Regions from separate parts of the Kitasatospora sp. NPDC089509 genome, predicted to be linked through region 4. Evidence: riboswitches for the same ligand, from Rfam matches in the RefSeq annotation. Region 4 holds a riboswitch; each other region holds the start of a gene.
The links. A riboswitch is a leader RNA that binds a small molecule or an ion and turns the genes downstream of it on or off. The one in region 4 is predicted to bind cobalamin.
Positions count from the first base shown of each region.

Region 1: another riboswitch for cobalamin. It lies ahead of ACIP4P_RS19960 (cobalamin biosynthesis protein); the one in region 4 lies ahead of thiI (tRNA uracil 4-sulfurtransferase ThiI).
Region 2: another riboswitch for cobalamin. It lies ahead of ACIP4P_RS20620 (iron ABC transporter permease); the one in region 4 lies ahead of thiI (tRNA uracil 4-sulfurtransferase ThiI).
Region 3: another riboswitch for cobalamin. It lies ahead of ACIP4P_RS20480 (ribonucleoside-diphosphate reductase subunit alpha); the one in region 4 lies ahead of thiI (tRNA uracil 4-sulfurtransferase ThiI).

Region 1 covers NZ_JBIVHS010000008.1:283,208-288,767, reverse strand. The annotation lists gene ACIP4P_RS19970 (hypothetical protein) at 1-924, opposite strand, end outside; gene ACIP4P_RS19965 (helix-turn-helix domain-containing protein) at 1,083-1,775, opposite strand; cobalamin riboswitch at 1,970-2,100, shown strand; gene ACIP4P_RS19960 (cobalamin biosynthesis protein) at 2,193-3,308, shown strand; gene ACIP4P_RS19955 (cobyric acid synthase) at 3,305-4,843, shown strand; gene ACIP4P_RS19950 (putative cobaltochelatase) at 4,840-5,560, shown strand, end outside.
Region 2 covers NZ_JBIVHS010000009.1:66,210-71,769, forward strand. The annotation lists gene ACIP4P_RS20615 (ABC transporter ATP-binding protein) at 1-750, opposite strand, end outside; gene ACIP4P_RS20620 (iron ABC transporter permease) at 747-1,799, opposite strand; cobalamin riboswitch at 1,896-2,035, opposite strand; gene sodN (superoxide dismutase, Ni) at 2,125-2,520, opposite strand; gene sodX (nickel-type superoxide dismutase maturation protease) at 2,808-3,170, shown strand; gene ACIP4P_RS20635 (CGNR zinc finger domain-containing protein) at 3,175-3,762, opposite strand; gene ACIP4P_RS20640 (amino acid ABC transporter ATP-binding protein) at 3,897-4,691, opposite strand; gene ACIP4P_RS20645 (amino acid ABC transporter permease) at 4,688-5,560, opposite strand, start outside.
Region 3 covers NZ_JBIVHS010000009.1:33,499-39,058, forward strand. The annotation lists gene ACIP4P_RS20480 (ribonucleoside-diphosphate reductase subunit alpha) at 1-2,227, opposite strand, end outside; cobalamin riboswitch at 2,417-2,559, opposite strand; gene ACIP4P_RS20485 (hypothetical protein) at 2,997-3,920, shown strand; gene ACIP4P_RS20490 (glycoside hydrolase family 26 protein) at 4,060-5,523, shown strand.
Region 4 covers NZ_JBIVHS010000001.1:269,729-275,288, reverse strand. The annotation lists gene ACIP4P_RS01020 (purine-cytosine permease family protein) at 1-1,021, shown strand, start outside; gene ACIP4P_RS01015 (short-chain fatty acyl-CoA regulator family protein) at 1,219-2,673, shown strand; cobalamin riboswitch at 2,698-2,934, shown strand; gene thiI (tRNA uracil 4-sulfurtransferase ThiI) at 3,103-4,374, shown strand; gene ACIP4P_RS01005 (bifunctional 2-methylcitrate synthase/citrate synthase) at 4,401-5,525, opposite strand; gene prpB (methylisocitrate lyase) at 5,547-5,560, opposite strand, start outside.

The sequences.
Region 1 (5,560 bases), on a different contig from region 4:
CAGGTCGGTGCCCTCCGCGAGCCGGGAGAAGTCCGCGAGGTCGACCCCGGTGCGGCCCTGCGCGGCCAGCGCGCCGAGCTCTGCGGCGACCCCGGTGTAACCCGCCCGGGCGGCGTCCCGGCGGGCCGAGGCGGGGAGGTCCAGGACCACCGAGTCGAGCACGATGCCGCGGACCGCCTGGGCCCAGGCCGACCGGGCCGCCGCCTGCAGGACCATGGTTGCGCCCACCGACCAGCCGTAGAGGATCACCCGGCCCGCCCCGCTGTCGAGCGCCAGCCGCACCGCCGACTCGACGTCCCGCCACTCCGTCTCGCCGAAGTGGCTGAGGCCGTCCGGCGAGGCGGGGGCGCCCTCGTCGCCGCGGTAGGTGACGGACAGCACCGGCAGGCCCAGGCGGTGCAGCACCGGCAGGACCGGGAGGGTCTGCTGGCGGTCCGCCTCGGGCCCGTGCACCAGGATCACCCAGGTGCCGCGCGTGCCGTCGACCCGCCAGGCGGGGAGCGGGCCCAGCTCGCCCTCGGCGGCGGTGTCGGTGAAGGACAGGCCGAGCGCCCGGGTCGGATCGCCCAGGTGCACCCGCGGCGTGAAGCGGACCTCGGTGCCGGGGACGAGGGTGCCCCGGTCGGCCCGGACCAGCCGACGGGTGACGCCCTGCTCGTCGCGGTGCAGGATCTCCTCGACCACCGCGTGCCCGCCGTCCTCCCACTCCACGGCCCAGCGGCCCGGCCGCAGGCTCTCGGGGCGCCGGTTGAAGGTGACCCGGCCGGCCGCCAGGCTCTGCACCAGCACCGGCCCGGACTCCGATCCCCCGGCCCCCGGCCCCGCCCCCGGCCGGACCATCCGCTCCGAGGCCCGGCGGCCGATCACCAACACGGCCGCCCCCGCGGCGGCGGCCGCCACGACGGCTGCGGTTCCCCAACGCATCTCGATCCCCGCTCTGTTTCACGCACCGGACGGTTTTCGAGCACCAGTCCACCGGCGCACCGCACCCCCGGCCACCGGGCTGGCCCGTCCGGGGGACGGGGACGGGAGGGGAAGGGAGGGGACGGCGGGTGGGAGGGGACGGGAGGCGGCGGGCCGGGTCAGACGGGGACGGCGGGGTCCCGGGTGCTGAGGAGCTGCCAGAAGCGGGGGGTGAGGGGTGGGGTGGCGGTGCGGGGACCGGCCGTGGCGCCCCAGTAGGTGGGGGCGTGGTGCTCCTGGTGGAGGACCGGGAGGACGGCCGCCAGATCGGCTTCGGGGACGGGGACGAGGCGGGCGATCGGGCGCAGCTGGGACTGCCAGCGGCCGGTCACGCACTGCCGCAGGAGGCGGTCGAGGGCCTCGCCGCGGCCGGTGGCCTCGACCAGCTCGGTGAGCCGCAGGCCCAGGGCCTGGGCGAGGGCGTGGGTCTGGTCCGGCTCGCCGTCCCAGTGGCCGGTCAGTTCGGCCCGCCGGTAGTCGGCCGGCGCCATGCCGACCCGCTCGGCGACGGTCTCCTGGGTGAGCTCGCGGGCCAGCCGGTGGTCGCGCAGGCTCGTCGGCCGGCCGTCCATCAGCTCGGCGACGGGGCACCAGAGGGCGCGGGCCAGCGCGATCAGCTCGGCCTCGCCGGGCCGCGACCCGCCGAGCTCCCAGGCGAGGACGTGACCGGGGAGCAGCCGCACCCCGTGCGCGGCCATCCCCTCGGCGACCTGCTCGGGGGTCAGCCCGAGGCCGGCCCGGTGGGCGCGGGCGGCGCCGGGCGCGAACGGCACCGGGGCGGGGGCGACGGCGGGTGGCTTTCTGCGGCGCATGGCCCGAACCGTAGGCGCGGCCGGCGCGACGCCCCCAGCCGCCGAACGCACGAAGCCGGGCCGGTCGGGCCGCCGCCGCGCTGGGCGATCGCACAGGCCCGGAGCGGGCCGTTCCTGTGACCAACCCCTCCGTGACCTCGGTTGACTCCCGGATCGGGCCCGTGATGGGATCCTGGGGCCAAACGGAGGCATGGAGAGGAAGCCGGTGCGAGTCCGGCGCGGTCCCGCCACTGTCACCGGGGAGCACGCCCGGAAATGCCACGGTGGTCCGTCAGGAGCCGCTGGAAGGCCCGGGGGTGCGTCCGACCCGGAAGCCAGGAGACTCTCGCCCCCGGTACGTCGATCCAGGGCGCGGACCCTGAGTGAGGACACCCACGCGATGCGCGCTGCCCCGCCGGACCCCGACCACCCGCTGCCGTGCGCCCGCTGACCCGCGCCGCCGCCTTCGCGCTGGGGGCCGTCGCGGGCTACGCCGCCGACGCCCGGTTCGCCGACCCGCGCCGCGGCCACCCGGTCGCCCTGTTCGGCAGCGCCGCGACCCGCCTGGAGCGGCGCCTGTGGCGCGACGACCGCGCCGCCGGGGCGGCGTACACCGCGCTGTGCGTGGGCACGGTCGCGGCCGGGGCGCTGGCCCTGGACCGTACGGTCGGCCGGCACCCCCTGGGCCGGGCCGCGCTGGCCGCCGCGGCGACCTGGACGGTGCTCGGCGGCACCTCGCTGACCCGGGAGGCGCGCACCATCGGCCGGTCGCTCGCCGCGGGCGATCTGACGGCGGCCCGGGAGCGGCTGCCGCACCTGTGCGGGCGGGATCCGAGCGCGCTGGACGGGCCGCAGATCGCCCGCGCGGTGGTCGAGTCGGTGGCCGAGAACACCGCCGACGCCGTGGTGAACGCGCTGACCTGGGGCGCCCTGGCGGGCACGCCGGGGCTGCTGGCCTTCCGCGCGGTGAACACCCTGGACGCCATGGTCGGCCACCGCTCGCCCCGCTACGCCCGGTTCGGCTGGGCGTCGGCCCGGCTGGACGACGTCGCGGGCTGGCCGGGCGCCCGGCTGACCGCACTGCTGACGGTGGCCGCCGCGCCCGAACCGCGGACCGCCTGGCGGGTGTGGCGCCGGGACGGCTCCGCGCATCCGAGCCCGAACGCGGGCCAGGCCGAGTCGGCGTTCGCGGGCGCGGTGGGCGTGCGGCTGGGCGGGACTCTTCGGTACCCGCACGAGCCGAAGGGCGCGCCGGAGCCGAAAGCGACGAGCGACAAGCGACCGACGCAGGAGGGAGCGCCGGAGCGTGGGGGCACCTCCCGGCCGCCAGGCTGGGGGAGACCGTCGGCTCCGGGTCAGGAGCGCCCGGAGGCGAGTGCGGAGCCGACTGCCCGAGTGGAGCACCGGCCGGTGCTGGGGGCGGAGCTGCGGCCCGTGACGGTGGACGACATCGAACGGGCCTGCGCGCTGTCCCGGCGGGTGGGCGTGCTGGCGCTGGGTACGTCCGTCGCGGGGCATCTGGCGATCCGTCTGTGGAGGAGGGGCACGGCATGAGCAACGCGCTGCTGGTCGCGGGAACGACCTCGGACGCGGGCAAGAGCGTGGTGACGGCCGGGATCTGCCGTTGGCTGGTCCGGCAGGGGGTGCGGGTCGCGCCGTTCAAGGCGCAGAACATGTCGCTGAACTCCTTCGTCACCGCCGACGGCGCCGAGATCGGCCGGGCCCAGGCGATGCAGGCGCAGGCCGCCCGGGTGGAGCCGGAGGCGGCGATGAACCCGGTGCTGCTGAAGCCCGGCGCGAACGGCCGCAGCCAGGTGGTGCTGCTCGGCAGGGCGGTCGCCGAGGTGGGCGCGCTGGACTACCGGGAGCGCAAGCCCGTCCTGCTGGAGCGCGCCCTGGAGTGCCTGGCGGACCTGCGGGCCCGCTACGACGTGGTGGTCTGCGAGGGCGCCGGGTCGCCCGCCGAGATCAACCTGCGCGACCGGGACATCGCCAACATGGGCCTGGCCACGGCCGCCGCGCTGCCGGTGGTGGTGGTCGGGGACATCGACCGCGGCGGGGTGTTCGCGGCGATGTACGGGACGCTGGCGCTGCTGTCGGCGGAGGACCAGCGGCACGTGGCGGGCTGGTTCGTCAACAAGTTCCGCGGCGACGCCCGGCTGTTGGCGCCCGGGCTGGAGATGCTGCGCGAGCTGACCGGCCGGCCGGTGCTGGGCACCCTGCCGATGCTGCCGGGGCTGTGGCTGGACGCCGAGGACTCGCTGGACCTGTCCACCGTGGCGGACCGGGCGGACGGGCCCGGCCCGCTCGGGGCGGACGTGCTGCGGGTGGCCGTGGTGCGCTTCCCCCGGCTGTCCAACTTCACCGACCTGGACGCGCTGGCGCAGGAGCCGGGCGTGCTGGTGCGCTGGGTGACCCGGCCGGAGGAGCTGGCCGACGCCGACCTGGTGGTGCTGCCCGGCACCCGGGCCACCGTGGCCGACCTGGCCTGGCTGCGCGAGCGCGGCCTGGAGCCGACGCTGAAGGCGCGGGCGGCGGCCGGGCTGCCGATCCTCGGGGTGTGCGGCGGCTACCAGATGCTGGCGCGCTCGATCGAGGACGAGGTGGAGTCCGGGGCCGGGACGGTCGACGGGCTCGGGCTGCTGCCGACGCACGTCCGCTTCGGCGTCGAGAAGGTGCTGGCACGGCCGGTCGGCATGGCCTACGGGCAGCGGGTCGAGGGCTACGAGATCCACCACGGGGTCGTCTCCGTGGAGGGCGGCGAGGCGTTCTTCTCCGATGACCGCGGGCAGGGCCTGGAGGGCTGCCGGGTCGGCCCGGTCCTGGGCACCACCTGGCACGGCGCGCTGGAGAACGACGGCTTCCGCCGTGAACTCCTGCGCGAGGTCGCCGAATCGGCCGGCCGGGCGTTCGTCCCGGCGCCGGACACCTCGTTCGCCGCGGCGCGCGAGGCCCGGCTGGACCGGCTGGGCGACCTGATCGAGGAGCACGCGGACACCGACGCGCTGTGGAAGCTGATCGAGGGCGGGGTGCCGGCGGCCGGAACGCTGCCGTTCCTCCCGCCCGGGGCACCTGGGAGTGACGCATGAGTGACGTCCGCTATCCGTTCACCGCGATCGTCGGCATGGCCGACCTGCGGCTCGGGCTGCTGCTGAACGCGGTCTCGCCGGCCGTGGGCGGCGTGCTGGTGCGCGGCGAGAAGGGCACCGCCAAGTCGACCATGGTGCGCGCGCTGGCCGGGCTGCTGCCCGCCATCGCCGCCGTGGACGGCTGCCGGTTCGCCTGCGACCCGGCCGCGCCGGACCCGCAGTGCCCGGACGGCCCGCACCACGCCCCGGCCGGCTCGGAACGGCCTTCCCAGCTGGTCGAGTTGCCGGTCGGCGTGGCCGAGGACCGGATCGTCGGCTCGCTCGACCTGGAGCGCGCGCTGGCCGAGGGCGTCAAGGCGTACGAGCCGGGGCTGCTGGCCAAGGCGCACCGCGGCGTGCTGTACATCGACGAGGTCAACCTGCTCCAGGACCACGTGGTGGACCTGCTGCTGGACGCCGCCGCGATGGGCCGCTCGTACGTCGAGCGCGAGGGCGTGTCGGTGCGGCACGCGGCGCGGTTCCTGCTGGTCGGCACGATGAACCCGGAGGAGGGCGAGCTGCGGCCGCAGCTGCTCGACCGCTTCGGGCTGACCGTCGAGATCGCCGCCACCCGGGACCCGGCCGAGCGCGCCGAGGTGGTCCGGCGCCGGCTCGCGTACGACGCGGACCCGGCCTCGTTCGCCGCGCGGTTCGCCGAGGACGAGCGGGCGCTCGCCG
Region 2 (5,560 bases), on a different contig from region 4:
CTCCGGATGCCGGACCGGAGTGGCCCGGACCCCGAACACCTCGGCCAGCAGGGCGGGTCGCAGCACCTCCGCGGGCGTGCCGGAGGCGACGATCCGCCCGGCCGCCAGCACGTACAGCCGGTCGCAGTGGCCCGCGGCCAGGTTGAGGTCGTGCAGCGCGGTGAGCACCGTCGGCCCGGCCTCGCGGGCGATCGCCAGCACCTCCAACTGGTGGGCGATGTCCAGGTGGTTGGTGGGTTCGTCCAGCACCAGCAGGCGCGGCTCCTGGACGAGCGCGCGGGCGATCAGCACCCGCTGCTTCTCGCCCCCGGAGAGGTTCAGGAAGCCGCGCTCGGCGAGGTGTTCGGCCCGGACCCGGCGCAGCGCGGCCGTGCAGCGCTCCCGGTCCGCCCCGGTCGGGCCGCCCAGGCCGCGCCGGTGCGGCAGCCGGCCCATGGCGACCACCTCGGCCACCGTGAAGTCGAACTCGGCGGAGTGCTCCTGGGTCAGCGCGGCCACCCGGCGGGCCGCCTCGCGGGCGGTGAGCGCGTGCAGGTCGTCGCCGTCCAGCCGGACCGCGCCGCCGGCCGGTCGCAGCACCCGGTAGACGCAGCGCAGCAGGGTGGACTTGCCGCTGCCGTTCGGGCCGATCAGCCCGACCACCTGGCCGGCCGCGGCCGCCAGGCTCACCTCGTGCACCAGCCGGGTGCCGGCCAGTTCCACCGAGACGCCGTCGACGGCCAGCTCCTGGGCCTGCGTCACCCCGGTCACCGGGCGCCCCCGAAGGCCTGGCCGCGGCGGCGCATCATCAGCAGGAAGGCGGGCACCCCGAGCACCGCGGTGAACACCCCGACCGGCAGTTCGGCGGGCGCCAGCAGGGTGCGCGAGGCGATGTCCACCCAGACCAGCAGCAGCGCCCCGGCGAGCGGTGCGACGGCCAGTACCCGGCGGTGCCCGGCGCCGACCAGCATCCGGGCCAGGTGCGGCATCAGCAGCCCGACGAAGCCGATCGCCCCGCTGACCGCGACCACGGTGCCGGTGACGGCGGCGGTCACCACGAACAGCTCCCGGCGCAGCCGCTCCGGGTCCACGCCGAGCGAGGCGGAGGTCTCGTCGCCCATCGCCAGCGCGTCCAACCGCCCGGCGGCGCAGGCCAGGTACGCGATGCCGGCGAGCACGGCGCAGGCGGCGATCGGCACCTTGCCCCAGGTGGCGCCGCCGAGGCTGCCGAGCAGCCACATCATGGCGTCCCGGGCGGCCTCGGCGTTGTCCGAGGAGAACACCATCAGGGTGGTCAGGGCGGAGAAGCCGTAGGAGAGCGCGGTGCCGGTGAGCACCAGCCGCAGCGGGGTGAGCCCGTAGGCGGTGCGGGCGGCGAGGTAGACCAGCACCATGGCGAGCAGCGCGGAGCCGAACGCGGAGACGGAGACCGCCCACACCCCGAGCGAGGCGAAGGCGCCGAGCAGCAGGACGGCGTTGGCGCCGACGGCGGCGCCGGAGGAGATGCCGAGCACGAAGGGGTCGGCGAGGGCGTTGCGCACCAGCGCCTGGACGGCGACCCCGGTGGCGGCCAGTCCGCCGCCGACCACGGCGGCCAGCACGGTGCGCGGCAGCCGGAGCTCCCAGACGATCGCGTACGCCGCGGCGTCGCTCGCTTCCAGTCGGCCGCCGGTCAGCCCGGCGCCCAACAGTCGCAGCACGCGCGGGAGTTCGATCCCGGAGGCGCCGAAGGCGACCCCGCAGACCAGCGAGACCAGCAGGGCGGCGGCGAGTCCGACGGCGAGCGGGACGGTCGGTATTCGGCGAACGGGGTCACTCACGTGCGGGGCGCGCCTTGCCTCGGGCCGCGGGTGTGCCGGGGCGGGCGCCGGTCGGGGGCGGGCCCGGGCGCCGTCCCCTCGCAGTCCACGGCGAGTTGTCGGGAGGTCAGCGGCCGAGGGCGATCGGGCTGGCGCGGTCGGTCGGACCGCGCTCACCGTTGCGGGACAGCGCCGGATTCGCACCGGACTTCCCCCTCGGACGCCCTGGCAGCATAACAGCCGCTCAGGGCAGGCAACCCTTACCGGGGGCGGGTCGCACGTGGACGCACGACCGCCCCCGTCCGAACGGTGCGGACGGGGGCGGTCGGGTGGCGACGCGTCAGGCTCAGGCCTGCTTGGTCTCCCAGAAGATCTTGTCGACCTCGGCGATCAGGTCCAGCAGGGCCTGGCCGGTGGCCGGGTCGGTGGACGCCTTGGCGGCCGAGGCGGCCTTCAGGGTGTCGTTGATCAGCTGGTGCAGCTGCGGGTACTTCTCGAAGTGCGGGGCCTTGAAGTAGTCGCTCCACAGCACCGAGATGTGGTGCTTGACGGCCTCGGCGCGCTGCTCCTTGATGATGATGGCGCGGGCGCGGAAGTGCGGGTCCTCGTTGGCCTGGTACTTCTCCTGGGTGGCCTTGACCGACTCGGCCTCAAGCTTGGCCTGCGCCGGGTCGTAGACACCGCACGGCAGGTCACAGTGGGCGTGGGCGGTGGCGCGAGGTGCAAACAGACGAGAGAACATGGGAGTCCTTCCTTAGATCGTCTTCCCGCGCCCGAGACTACCCTTCCGGCCTCGCGGTTTCGCGGTCGGAGGGTGGGCCTAGGGCGAAAGACGGACCCGGAACCGGGGTAATCCGGGCATCGAACGGATGACGGTCCGTACGGCAGACTGGGGGCGGTCGGTCCGGTCAGGTCGGTTCCGGTCCCGGAGGAGGAGTCGTGGCGCGGAGCGCGCGGAGCACGGAGCCGCAGGGCGGTGCGCGGGTCGGCCCGGTGCCGTTCGGGCTGGTCGACGTGGCGGGCCCGTCGATGGTGCCGACCCTGCGCGAGGGCGACCAACTGCTGGTCCGCTACGGCGCGCCGATCCGGCCCGGCGCGGTGGTGCTGTTCCGGCACCCCTTCCAGCAGGACCTGCTGGTGGTGAAGCGGGCCGCCGAGCGCCGCCCGAAGGGCTGGTGGCTGCTGTCCGACAACCGGCCGGTGGACAGCGACAGCCGCAGCTACGGCCCGGTCCCGGACGACCTGGTGCTCGGCCGGGTGCTGCTGCGGCTGCGCCCGAGCCCGGCCTGGCTGGCGCCGGGGCGCGGGCTGGAACGGCTGCTGCTCGGCTCCCGGCTGGCCCGGGTGCCGGGGCTGGCCCGCCGGCTCGGGGTGTTCGTCGAGGAGGTCTAGGGCCCTAGCCGCCCGCGTGCAGCGCCGCCTCGGCCTCCTGCCGCTTGCGGGCCCGGTACGCGGCGACGTTGGCGCGGGTCGCGCAGCGGTCGGAGCAGTAGCGGCGGGAGCGGTTGGTCGAGGTGTCCAGGTAGGCGTTGCGGCAGGGCGCGGCCTGGCAGATGCCGAGCCGGTCGGCGCCCAGTTCGGTGAGGTGGACCGCCAGTCCCATGCAGGCGACGGCGCTGAAGTGGGCGGTCGCGGTGGGGGAGTTGTCGGCCAGGTGCAGGTGCCAGCGCGGCCGTCCGGCGTCGTCCAGGTAGTCGTGCCCGGAGACCAGCGGGCTGACCGGGTACTCGATCAGCAGGCTGTTCAGCAGGTCGACGGCCCGGATCTCGTCCCCCTCGGCGGCGGCCTCGAACACCCCGCGCAGCCTGGTCCGCACCGCCCGCAGCCGGGGCACGTCGGACTCCTCGGAGAGCGCGGCGGCCCGCGCGGAGTCGGAGAACAGGCCGCGCACCGAGTCCACCGAGGTCAGGGTGTCGGTGCCGCGCTCGGGTTCCTCGGTGTTCACCAGCCGAACGGCGAGGTCGGCGTACGAGGCGAGCTCCACGGCGGTCCTTCCAGGGGTTTCGGTAACGGGCTGACTGCTTCCAGCCTATTACCCGGCGGGGGAAAACGGCGGCGCCCGGCAGGAAACCGCCTGCCGGGCGCCGGTCGTACGGGCGCGGAGGTCCTCCGCGGGCCTCAGAGGACCTTGGAGAGGAAGGCCCTGGTGCGCTCGTGCTGCGGGTCGGTGAGCACCTCGCGGGGATTGCCGGACTCGACCACCACGCCGCCGTCCATGAACACCAGCGCGTCGCCGACCTCGCGGGCGAAGCCCATCTCGTGGGTGACGACGATCATCGTCATCCCGTCCTCGGCCAGGCCGCGCATGACGTCCAGGACGTCGCCGACCAGCTCCGGGTCGAGCGCCGAGGTGGGCTCGTCGAAGAGCATCAGCTTGGGCTGCATGGCCAGCGCGCGGGCGATCGCGACGCGCTGCTGCTGGCCGCCGGAGAGCTGGGAGGGGTAGTTCCTCGCCTTGTCGGTGAGGCCGACCCGCTCCAGCAGGGCCATGCCGCGCTCCCGGGCCTCGGCCTTGCTCTCGCCCTTGACCTGGACCGGCGCCTCCATGATGTTCTCTATGGCGGTCATGTGCGGGAACAGGTTGAAGTGCTGGAACACCATGCCGATGTCCCGGCGCTTCTGGGCGACCTCGCGGTCCTTCAGCTCGTGCAGCCGGTCGCCCTTCATCCGGTAGCCGACGAGTTCGCCGTCCACCGAGAGCAGGCCGCCGTTGATCTTCTCCAGGTGGTTGATGCACCGCAGGAAGGTCGACTTGCCGGATCCGGAGGGGCCGACCAGGACGAACACCTCGCCCTTGCGGACCTCCAGGTCGATGCCCTTGAGCACTTCCACCAGGCCGTAGGACTTGCGCACGCCCCGGGCTTCGACCATGGCGACGGCCTTGCGGTCCTGCGGCTTCGTCAGATCGGTCATACGTGGCCACCTCCTTCGAGGCCCGGCACCACGTCGTCCTTGGTCGGCGGGACGGGCCGGCCGGCGAACAGGCGGCGCAGCCGCTGCAGCGGCGTGGGCGGGAGCACCCGGTTGGCGCCGCGGGCGTAGTGGCGCTCGATGTAGTACTGGACCACGGTGAGGATCGAGGTCATCAGCAGGTACCAGATGCTGACGACGATCAGCAGCGGGATGGTCTGGAACGTGCGCGAGTAGATGTTCTGGCCGGCCCGGAGCAGTTCCTCCAGGGCGATCGACGAGACCAGCGAGGTGGTCTTCAGCATCGAGATGGTCTCGTTGCCGGTCGGCGGGATGATCACGCGCATCGCCTGCGGCAGGATGACCCGGCGCATGGTGTTGAACTGGCTCATGCCCAGGGCGTGGGCGGCCTCGGTCTGGCCGAGCGGCACGGACTGGATGCCGCCGCGGACGATCTCCGCCATATAGGCGGCCTCGTTGAGGCCGAGGCCCAGCAGGGCGGCCACGAACAGCGGGATCGCCTCGTTGGTCGGCTTGGACCAGAAGGCCGGGCCGAACGGGATGCCGATCGAGATGTTGGCCCACAGGGTGCCCAGGAAGTTCCAGAACAGCAGCTGGACCAGGACCGGGGTGCCGCGGAAGACCCAGATGTAGAACCAGGCGGTGCTGGAGAGCACCGGGTTCGGCGACAGGCGCATGATCGCGAGGATCACGCCGCCCGAGACGCCGATCAGCATGGAGAGGAAGGTCAGTTCGAGGGTGACGCCGAGGCCGTGCAGGATCGAGGAGTCGAAGAGGTACGTGCCGACGACGTCCCACTGGAACTGGGGATTCGTGGTGAGGGCGTGGATCAGCATGGCCGCGAGGAGCGC
Region 3 (5,560 bases), on a different contig from region 4:
CCACCTTCCACGCGTAGGCGTACATCGAGCTGAGCTTGCCGATGGTCGGCGCCGCCATGAACAGGTTCAGCGACTGGCTCTGGTCGAGGTACGGCATGCGGGCCGCGGCCAGGTCGATCAGGGCGCGCTGCGGCAGCTCCCACGCGGTGCGGTACAGCGAACGCACCTCCTCGGGCAGCCAACCGAGCTCCTGCACCGAGCCGTTGGCGTCGCGCAGCGAGTCACGGGTCTGCTGGTCCCAGACGCCGAGCTCCTTGAGCTCGCGCACCAGGTACGGGTTGACCTGGAGGAACTCGCCGGAGAGCGTCTCGCGCTTGAACAGGTTGGACACCTGCGGCTCGATGCACTCGTACACGCCGGCGATGGACGCGATGGTCGCGGTCGGGGCGATCGCGAGCAGCAGCGAGTTGCGCAGGCCGGTCTCGGCGATCCGGGCGCGCAGCGCGGTCCAGCGGTCGGCCCACTGCGGGGCGGCCGTCGGGAAGTGGTCGATGTGCAGCTCGCCGCGGGCGGCGCGGGTCTCGCCGTACGCCTCGTGGCGGCCGAGCTGCTCGGCCAGGTCGGCGGAGCGCTCGTAGGCGGTGAGCATGATGCGCTCGGAGATCATCGTGGACAGCTGCTTGGCCTCGGCCGAGTCGAAGTCGAGCCGCAGCTTGAAGAAGACGTCCTGGAGGCCCATCACGCCGAGGCCGACCGGCCGCCAGCGGGAGTTGGAGGTGCCCGCTTCGACCGTCGGGTAGAAGTTGATGTCCACCACGCGGTCGAGGAAGGTGACGGCGGTGCGCACGGTGGCGTCCAGCCGCTCCCAGTCCATGGCGTTGATCAGGTCGTCGGCGGAGGCGCCGGCGGCCACGTGGGCGCCGAGGTTGACCGAGCCGAGGTTGCAGACGGCGGTCTCGGAGTCGTCCGTGACCTCCAGGATCTCGGTGCACAGGTTGGAGGAGTGCACCGTGCGGCCCGGCAGGGCGGTCTGGTTGGCGGCCCGGTTGGAGGCGTCCTTGAAGGTCATCCAGCCGTTGCCGGTCTGCGCGAGGGTGCGCATCATGCGGGCGTAGAGGGTCTGCGCCGGGATGGTGCGGACGGCCTTGCCGGCCAGCTCGGCCTTGACGTAGGCCTCGTCGAACTCGGCGCCCCAGAGGTCGACCAGCTCGGGCACGTCGGCCGGGGAGAACAGCGACCAGTCGGCGTTGGCGTTCACGCGGCGCATGAACTCGTCCGGGATCCAGTGCGCCAGGTTGAGGTTGTGGGTGCGGCGGGCCTCTTCGCCGGTGTTGTCGCGGAGCTCCAGGAACTCCTCGATGTCGGCGTGCCAGGTCTCCAGGTAGACGCAGGCCGCGCCCTTGCGGCGGCCGCCCTGGTTGACGGCGGCGACCGAGGAGTCGAGGGTGCGCAGGAACGGCACGATGCCGTTGGACTTGCCGTTGGTGCCGCGGATCAGGCTGCCGCGCGAGCGGATGCGCGAGTAGGACAGGCCGATGCCGCCGGCGTGCTTGGACAGCCGGGCGATCTGCGCGTAGCGGTTGTAGATCGAGTCCAGGTTGTCCAGCGGCGAGTCCAGCAGGTAGCAGCTGGACATCTGCGGGTGCCGGGTGCCGGAGTTGAAGAGCGTCGGCGAGGAGGTCAGGTACTCCAGGCGGCTCATCAGGCCGTACAGCTCGGACACCTCGCGCACGGACTGCTCGGTGTCACCGACCGCCAGGCCGCAGGCGACGCGGAGCAGGAAGTGCTGCGGGGTCTCGATCACCTTGCGGGTGATCGGGTGGCGCAGCAGGTAGCGGGACTGCACGGTGCGCAGGCCGAAGTACTCGAACCGGTCGTCGCCCTTGGCGTCGATCAGGGCGTCCAGGGCGGCGGCGTGCTTGGCGACGAACGCGGCGGTGGTGTCGCCGATCAGGCCCTCGGCGTGGCCGACGGCGATCGAGGCGGCGAAGGTGGTGGAACCCTGGCTGTTCGCCTCGTCGACGATCTCCAGGGCGAGCAGGCGGGCCGCGAGCTTCGAGTACTGGGGGTCCTCGGCGATCATCGACGCGGCGGCGTCCACGGCCAGCCCGCGGAGCTCGGCGAAGTCCGAGCCGGCGTGGCGGCCGCGCAGCGCGGCGGCGGCGACATGGCCGGGGTCGACCTCGGTGAGGTCGACGCTGCGGTCGGTGAGCAGCCGCAGGAGCGCGCCGCCGGGGTCGGCGACCGTCGGGTCGACAAAGGCGGTACCGGTGCCCTGGGCGGGCAGGGTGACTGAGGCAGCGGTGGTCAAGGCGCTCTCTCCTGGCGGCGATCGGCGGCGTGATCGGGGTCACCCGGGCCGATCTGGGCAGGGGAGCACGGCGCGAACGCAAACGACGTCGCGAGAGGTGTCTCCCCGGCCCGCCCGCGAGGCCCGGAGGGGTCGTACTGGTGCTTGTGCGGCCTCTGCGGGAGGGCCGTGCGCACGCTGGTCGGCAGGTACTCGGACTCGCGGCGCGGCTCCTGGAGCCGCCCGCACACCGCTGCGGGGCAGTCCCGGATTCGCACCGGGTTCCCCTGCATCGACAGCAGAAGCGAGCATACATGTAGTGGCATCTCTCCGATGCGACACCACATGTAGTGCGGCGTGGCGTGTTGGAGCGATGACCGGTGGTGTCGGGCGAGGGGCCTTGCGGCGCTTGGCGGGAGGCCTCGCAGAGGCGGCCGGAGGCCCGGGTGAGGCCGCCGGGAAGCCCGGTCGTGTGTACGGGACGCCCCGGTCCGCGCCGACGGCGTCCCGGTTCCGGCACGGAATGGTCACCGGGCGGATCGGCGGTCGGGCGCATGCCCTACGATCTGGGCGCATGAGCGACGGAACTGGCGTACCTGGGCACGGGCCGCAGGGAACGTCTCCCGCCGGGCCGGGGGGCGCACGGAATCAGCAGCCGGTGGTACCGGGACCGGTGCCGCCGCCGAGCGGGGGCTTCGGCCCGCCGCCGCCCTCGTACGGGCCGGTGGCGCCGTCCGGGCAGCCGCTTCCCCAGCCCGTTCCTCCGGTGCCGCAGCCGCAGGCCCAGCCGCCGCAGCCGCAGTCGCAGGCCCAGCCGCAGTGGCAGCAGCAGCCCCAGCCCCCGCAGCCCGTTCCGACGCAGCGCGCCGAGCCCGACTGGGCGGCGCTGGCGGACCGCAACGAGGCCGAGGGCAAGCGCAAGCGCAGGCTCAAGGTGATCGGCATCGTCGCCGCGGTCGTCGTGGTGGGTGGCCTGGCCGCGGGCGGCGCGGTGCTGCTCCAGGGCAAGAAGGACGACGGTGAGAAGGCGGTCGCGGGCCAGACCTCGACCGCCTCCGGTCGGCCCACGGCCACGCCGTCGAGCCCGTCCGGGAGCCCGGGGGGACAGTCCGGCCAGACGGACGACCCGTCGAAGCCGATCTGGGAGGCCACGACCGACCCGGCGCCGCAGGACGCGGGCGTGCTGTTCTCCGCGCAGCAGCTGACGATCAACGGCGCGGCCTGGAACCGGACCATGGTCGCGCTGGACCAGCCGTGCTGGGACGGCAATTCGACGACCGGCGGGCTCGGCAAGGTGCTCGGTGACCAGGGGTGCCAGAAGGTGCTCCGGGCGACGTACGTCTCCGGCGACAGCGCGGTGACCGTCGGCGTGGCCGTCTTCGATCACAAGATCCAGGCCGAGACCGCGATGAAGAACTACGCCGGCCAGCTCAAGGGTCTGCCGGCCGCCGGCGCCCCGGCCTTCTGCGCCAACCCCGGCTGCACCAATACCCACAACAGCCTCGGCCGGTACGCCTACTTCACGGTCGAGGGCTCGGCGAAGGGCGGCAACAACCCCGACGCCACGGCGACCGCGGCGGCCTCCGGATTCTCCGAGTACGTGAAGGGCCAGCTGCTGCAGCGCGCCAAGGCCGCGGGCTCCGCCGCGCCGGGAGCGCAGGGCACGCCGCCCCCGGCTCCGGCGGGCTGACCTCCCCCGACGCCCCGGTCCCGGCGGATTCGTTCGCGGGGGCCGGGGGAGTGTGACAGGCTCTCGGGCAGTCATTCGTACGCGTGTTCCGGTTGGGTCCGTGGGGGTCGGTACCGGCGAGCAACCGGAGGAGTGGTCCGTGGCGCTGCCCAGTGCCCTGCGCGGCAAGCCCGCCGTCCTGGCCGTGGCCGGGGCGGTCGTCGCGACCGGCGCATTCGTGCTGCTGGGTCGCGACGGGCGGACCGACCGGAGCGACGTCGAACAGCCCTCCCGCGCACCGGTGTCGGTGGGCGCGCCCGGACGCACCCTGCCGCCGGACGTGGGCCGGGACCTGCTGGCCCGGGATCCGCGGGCCTCGCCGAACGCCCGCGCCGTCGACCAGTTCCTGACCGACCTGGAGAGCCAGGCCCGCACCGGGAAGAGCGGCGGGACGGTGATCGGCCAGCACGTCGAGGCGCACAACGAGCGCAACAACCCGGAGTACGGCGACTATCGCGGCACCAAGCAGGTCGGCTACTACTACCGGAAGGCCGCCGACATCACCGGCAAGCTGCCGGGCTTCGTCGAGACCGACCTCGGCCCCGGCTACGGCCAGAGCGCCTGGGGCGTCGGCAACCCGCGCTCCTACTCGGCCGGCCGCTGGCCCACCTGCCGACCCGGCTGGCAGTACACCGACGACGCCGTCGACCTGCTGGCCGCGGTCTGGTCCGGCCACCCACGCGCCGACGACGGCACCTACGGCACCTCCGGCGTCCAGCACAACTGCGACGGCAGCAGCACCGAACTGCCGGACAACGGCGGTGCCCCGGCCGGGATCGTCGGGATGTCCTTTCACCAGCCCTACCCCGGATCGGACGTCAAGTCCTTCGACCGGGTGCTCTGTTCGAACTCCCCCGCGGCCAAGGACCCCGGCTGGTTCGGCCGGGTCGTGGACAGCCAGCACGACACCCCCGAGTACCGGGCGCTGGTGTCCGACCTCTCCTACCTGGCGGATCACCTGGAGTACCTGGCGGCGCACGACGTGCCGGTGCTGCTGCGCCCGTATCACGAGATGAACGTGCAGGACTGTGCCAGCAGGTTCTGGTGGGCGGGCCAGAAGCCGGCCGAGTACCAGGCGCTGTGGCGGATCACCTACCACTACCTGGTGGACACCAGGGGGCTGCACAACCTGCTGTTCGTCTGGACGCCGGTGTCCTGGGACGGCGCCCCGGGCGTCGACCCGTGGGACTACTACCCGGGCGCCCAGTACGTGGACGTGGTCGGCGTGGACGACTACAGCGGCAGCCCGGCGCACCCGATCGGCACCGGCGAGGTGTGGACCAAGCGCTACTACGACGGGCTCGCCGCCTACGACAAGCCGCGGATGCTGGCCGAGTCCTTCGCCGTCCCGGTCAACTCCCGCCAGCCGGACACGTTGCGGCGCACGCCGTGGACGATCTGGACGGTCTGGGGGCAGTCGCTCACGGAGAAGAACCTGACCCCGGACCAGCCGCGCAACACGGCGGCCGACGTCAACGCCACCTACCACAGCCCGCTGGTGCTCACGGGCGGCTCCGGCGCGTTCGGCCCGGGCATCGACTGGGGCGGTCTTCACGTCCGTTGAGCCGTCGGGTCCGCACCTCCGCCGGGAACCGGTGACC
Region 4 (5,560 bases):
CGTGATCACGCTGTTCGCCTTCGTCGCCTGCACCTTCCTGGTCTCCGGGATGGGCCGCAAGGCGCTGAACGTCTGCAACACCTGGTCGACGTACCTGTTCGGCGTCTTCAGCATCCTGGTGCTGGGCTACCTGGTCGCGACCATCCACTGGAACGAGGTCTTCGCCAAGCCCGCGGGCACCACCGCGATGATGATCGCCGGTATCGGCACCATCGCCGCCGGCGGCATCAGCTGGGTCCCCACCGGCCCGGACTTCGCCCGCTACCTGCCGCACCAGGCCTCCGGCAAGAAGATCGTCGGTGTGACGGTCTCCGGCGCCGCCATGGTCGTGGTGCCGATGGTGCTGATGGGCGCCGTGATGGCGGTGGCCTCCCCCGGCCTGGCGCAGGCCGCGGACCCGGTCTCCTTCCTCGGCGACCTGCTGCCGACCTGGCTGGCCGTGCCCTACCTGCTGACCGCGATCGTCGGCATGCTGCTGATCAACAGCCTCTCCATGTACTCGGCCGGCTTCACCGCCCAGACCATGGGCGTCAAGCTGCCGCGCGCCATGGCGGTCAGCATCAACGCCGTGATCTCGCTGGTCGGCGGCCTGCTGCTGATGCTGGTGGCGAAGAGCTTCCTGGGCTCCTTCATCACCTTCCTGATCCTGCTCGCCGTCTCCTTCTCGGCCTGGATCGGCGTCTACGCGGTGGACATGTACCGGCGCCGGACGCGCGCCGTGCGCTACGACGCCGAGGCCCTGATGGACACCAGCAGCACCAGCCGCTACTGGTACACCGGCGGCTTCTGCTGGCAGGCGATGGTGTCCTGGCTGCTCGCGCTGCTGGCCGGCCTCGCCTTCACCAAGTGCGACTGGTTCGCCGGCCCGTTCTCCGACACCCCGATCGGCCGGTACGGGCTCGCCTGGGCGGCCACCATCGTGATCTCGGCCGTGATCATGGCCGTGCTCCCCACCCCCCGGGAGAACGTCCCCGCCACCACCGGGGCCCCGGTGGAGCAGGACGAGAAGGTCGCCGCCTGACCGCAGGCACCGACCGACACCCCCGGACCGCCCGGTGGCCGACTCAGCCGAGTCGCCACCGGGCGGTCCGGCTTTTCCCTGGCGCTAGGTGGCCCCACCTGCGGATTCCGCACAAGGGCGGGCCCGTTCCTGCGAATACTGCGAACCCGGGGCGGTGGTACCTTCGCAGGAACGGGCAGGAAGGGAAGGGCACGCCCATGGCACGTCCCACCGGGCGGAAGGTCTACGCCCACGCCAAGCTCCGCCGGCTGCGCCGCGAGCACGGCATGAACCAGGTCGAGCTGGCCCGCGAGCTGGGGATCTCGACCAGCTACCTCAACCAGATCGAGCACAGCCAGCGCCCGCTGACCGCCGCCGTGCTGCTGCGGATCTCCGAGGTGTTCGGGGTCGACCCGGAGTTCTTCTCCGAGGCCGAGGAGGAGCGCCTCGGCACCGATCTGCGCACCGCGCTCGCCGACGAGGCCTGCGGCGGCGGGGTCCCCGCGGAGGAGATCACCGAGGTCAGCCGGGACCACCCGGAACTGGCCCGGGCCCTGGTCGCCCTGCACCGCAGCTACCGCGCGGCCCTCGCCCGGGTCGCCGACCTGGGCGAACCGGGTGGCGGCGCCATCGGCGGGGCCATCCGCCCGGCCGAACCCCACGACGAGGTCCGGGACTTCTTCTACGCCCACCACAACCACATCGCCGCCCTGGACGAGGCCGCGGAGCGCACCGCGCACCAGCTGGCGACCAGCACCGCGGGCCGCACCGCCGCCGCGCTGGCCACCCGGCTCGCCGAGCGGCACGGCGTCCGGGTGGTCGAGGCGGACCAGCGGCGGGCCGCCGACCTGCGCCGGTACGACCCGGCGACCGGCGCGCTGCACCTCTCCCCGTGGCTAACCGACGGCCGCCGCGCCTTCCAACTCGCCACCCAGCTAGCCCTGTTGGAGCACCGGCCGCTGCTCGACACACTGCTGGCGGCGGCCGAACCCGACCTCACCTCTCCGCAGGCCGTCGACCTGGCCCGGATCGGCCTGGCCAACTACTTCGCCGGCGCGCTGCTGATGCCCTACACCGCCTTCCACGCCGCCGCCGAGGAACTCCGCTACGACATCGAGCTGCTCCGGGCCCGCTTCGGCGTCGGCTTCGAGACGGTCTGCCACCGGCTGAGCACCCTGCAACGCCCCGGCCGGCGCGGGGTGCCGTTCTCCTTCCTGCGCGCCGACCGGGCCGGGAACATCTCCAAGCGCCAGTCCGCCACCGACTTCCACTTCTCCCGGCTGGGCGGCACCTGCCCGCTGTGGACGGTCTACGAGGCCTTCTCCTCGCCCGGCCGGGTCCTCACCCAGGTCGCCGAGATGCCCGACGGCAAGCGCTACTTCTGGATCGCCCGGACCGTCTCGCACGGCGGCCACGGGCACCGCGCGCCGCGCAGCGAGTTCGCCGTCGCGCTCGGCTGCGAGCTGCGCCACGCCCACCGGCTGGTCTACGCCGAGGGCATCGCGCCGAACGCGCCCGGCGCGGCCACCCCGATCGGGCTGGGCTGCCGGATCTGCGAACGCCGGGACTGCGCCCAGCGGGCCCGGCCGCCGGCGGGCGGACGGCTGCTGGTCGACCCCGACCGGCGCGGCCGGGTGCCCTACCCCGTGCTGGCCGACGGCCCCGAGGCCTGAGCCGGGGCAGGACCGCCCCGCCTGTAGGGTTGATCCGCTGGTGGTTCACCGGGCGCCCCGCGCTCCCGGGGAGGCAAGAGGGAACCCGGTGACGCCGTTCACACGGCCAGTCCGGGACTGCCCCGCAGCGGTGAGCGGGAACGACCGCCGTCATCCGCACTGGGCCCGGGAAACGGGCCCGGGAAGCGACGGCCAGTAGGCGTCCTCCCCGGGAGGACCGGCCCGCGAGTCCGAAGACCTGCCACCGGTGCGCACGCCGAACGGCGGCGTGCGCGCTCCGGGGCCCCGAGGGAGGGCCGCGTGGCCCTCGTACGGACCCCCGGTCCGGCGGGTCCGTCCGTCGGACCGCCGCCCGGACGCCGCTGCGCGCGCCGCCGTCCTCCCCGCTCGGAGCGACACCGGGACCACTGGGACGACTGGGACTTCTGTATGGACCACCTGACCGACGGCGCACGGCTGCCCTCGCCACGCGGCGCCACCGAGCCCTACGGGCCCTGCGTGCTGCTCAAACACGGCGAGGTGGTCCTCAAGGGCCGCAACCGCCAGCGCTTCGTCCAGCGGCTGGAGGACAACCTGCGGGTCGCGCTGCGCGGGATAGGCGGCTCGACCTGGATCCGGACCCCGCACACCATCACCGTGCTCGGCGGGCAGGTGCCGGTCGAGGACCTGGTGGCCCGGGCCCGCACGGTGATCGGGTTCAACGCGGTCGAGCCGGCCCTGCGGGTGCCCAGCACGCTGGAATCCGTTGAGGCCAACGCCCTGACGGTGCTCGGCGACGCCTGCGCCGGACGCGCCACCACCGGCTTCGCCGTCCGGGTCCGGCGCCGGGACAAGGGCTTCGCCCTGACCTCCACCCAGCTGGAGCGCCACCTCGGCGCGTTCCTCCAGCCGCGGATCCCCGGACTGCGGGTCGACCTGACCGCGCCCGACGTCACCCTGACCGTCGAGATCGAGCACCGTGAGACCTATCTGTCCGCCGAGCGCCACCCCGGGCTGAGCGGGCTGCCGGTCGGCTCCAGCGGACGGGCGCTGGTGCTGCTGTCCGGCGGCTACGACTCGCCGGTCGCCGCGCACCGGGCCATGCGGCGCGGACTGGCCTGCGACTTCGTGCACTTCAGCGGCGCGCCGTACACCAACCCCTCCTCGGTCTACAAGGCGTACGCCCTGGCCCGGGAGCTCAACCGCTACCAACCGCCCGGCGAGCTGCACGTGGTCTCCCTCGGCAAGGCCCAGAAGCAGCTGGCCGTCGCGGGCGCCGGGCGCCTCCAGGTGGTCGCCCAGCGTCGGCTGATGGTGCGCACCGCCTGCGCCCTGGCCGGCGCCACCGGCGCCCAGGCCCTGGTCACCGGCGACAGCCTCGGCCAGGTCGCCAGCCAGACCCTCGCCAACCTGGCCGCCGTGGACCAGGCCGCCACGCTGCCGGTGCTGCGCCCGCTGATCGGCTGGGAGAAGCAGGAGATCATCGACCAGGCCCGGGCGCTCGGCACGGCGGAGATCTCCGTCCTGCCGGACGAGGACTGCTGCAGCCTGCTCGCCCCGCCCCAGGTCAGCACCGGGGCGCGGCTGGGCCAGCTGCGGGCCGTGGAGAAGCGCCTCGACCTGGACGAGGTGGTCGAGGCGCTGCTCACGAACGTGCAGGTGATGCGGCCCGGCCAGGAGGACGACGCGGCACCGGCCGTCACCTGTTCCGTCCCCTCCTGAGCCCCGGCCGGGCCGGACGGGCCTGACTACACGGCGGCCGGTACCGCCCGCTGGCCCGGACCGTCGTACTGGGCCAGCGGGCGGATCAGGGCGTTGTGGGCGAGCTGTTCGGTGATGTGGGCGGTCCACCCGGTGATCCGGCTCATCACGAAGATCGGGGTGAACACCGGGGTGTCGAAGCCCATCAGGTGGTAGGCCAGCCCGGCCGGGTAGTCGAGGTTGGGGTGGATGCCCTTGCGTTCCAGCATCGCCCGGCGCAGCGCGGCGTGCAGGGCGGCCAGCCGGGTGGCCTCGGGGTCGGCCGAGTGCTCGACCAGCCGGTCCAGGGCGGCCTGCATGATCGGGACCCGGGAGTCGCCGTGCTTGTAGACGCGGTGGCCGAAGCCCATGATCTTCCGCTGGGCGGCCAGCGCCCCGTCCAGCCAGTCGGCGGCGCGGGCCGGGTCGCCGATCTCGTCCAGCATGTGCATCACCGCCTCGTTGGCGCCGCCGTGCAGCGGGCCCTTGAGCGCGCCGATCGCGGCGGTGACGGCGCTGTAGAGGTCGGACAGGGTGGAGGTGACCACCCGGGCGGTGAACGTCGAGGCGTTGAAGCTGTGTTCGGCGTACAGCACCAGCGAGATCTCGAAGCAGCGCACCACCTCGGGGGCGGGCACCGTGCCGAAGCACATGTGGAAGAAGTTCTCGGCGTAGCCGAGTTCCGGGTCGGGGGCGATCGGGTCCAGGCCGCGGCGGCGGCGCTGGTCGGCGGCGACCACGGTGGGCAGTTTCGCCAGCAGGGTCAGGGACTTGGCGAGGTGGGGGGCCGGGCGGCCGTCGTCCTCGGTGGGGTCCTCGGCGCCGAAGAAGCTGACGGCGGTGCGCAGCACGTCCATCGGGTGGCAGGTCTCGGGCAGCTTGGCCAGCAGTTCGGCGGTGGTGCGGTCGAGCGGGCGCAGGGCGCGTTCCCGGGCGCGGAACTCCCGCAGCTGGGCCTCGTCCGGCAGTTCGCCGTACCAGAGCAGGAAGGCGGTCTCCTCGAAGGAGCGGTGGGCGGCCAGGTCCTGGACCGGATAGCCGCGGTAGGTCAGGGAGTTGGTCTCCTGGATGACGGTGGAGATCTCGGTGGTGTCGACGACGACACCGGCGAGGCCGCGATGGATCTCGTTCATGGTGCTGGTGCCTCCGGTGCGTCAGGTGCCGGGCG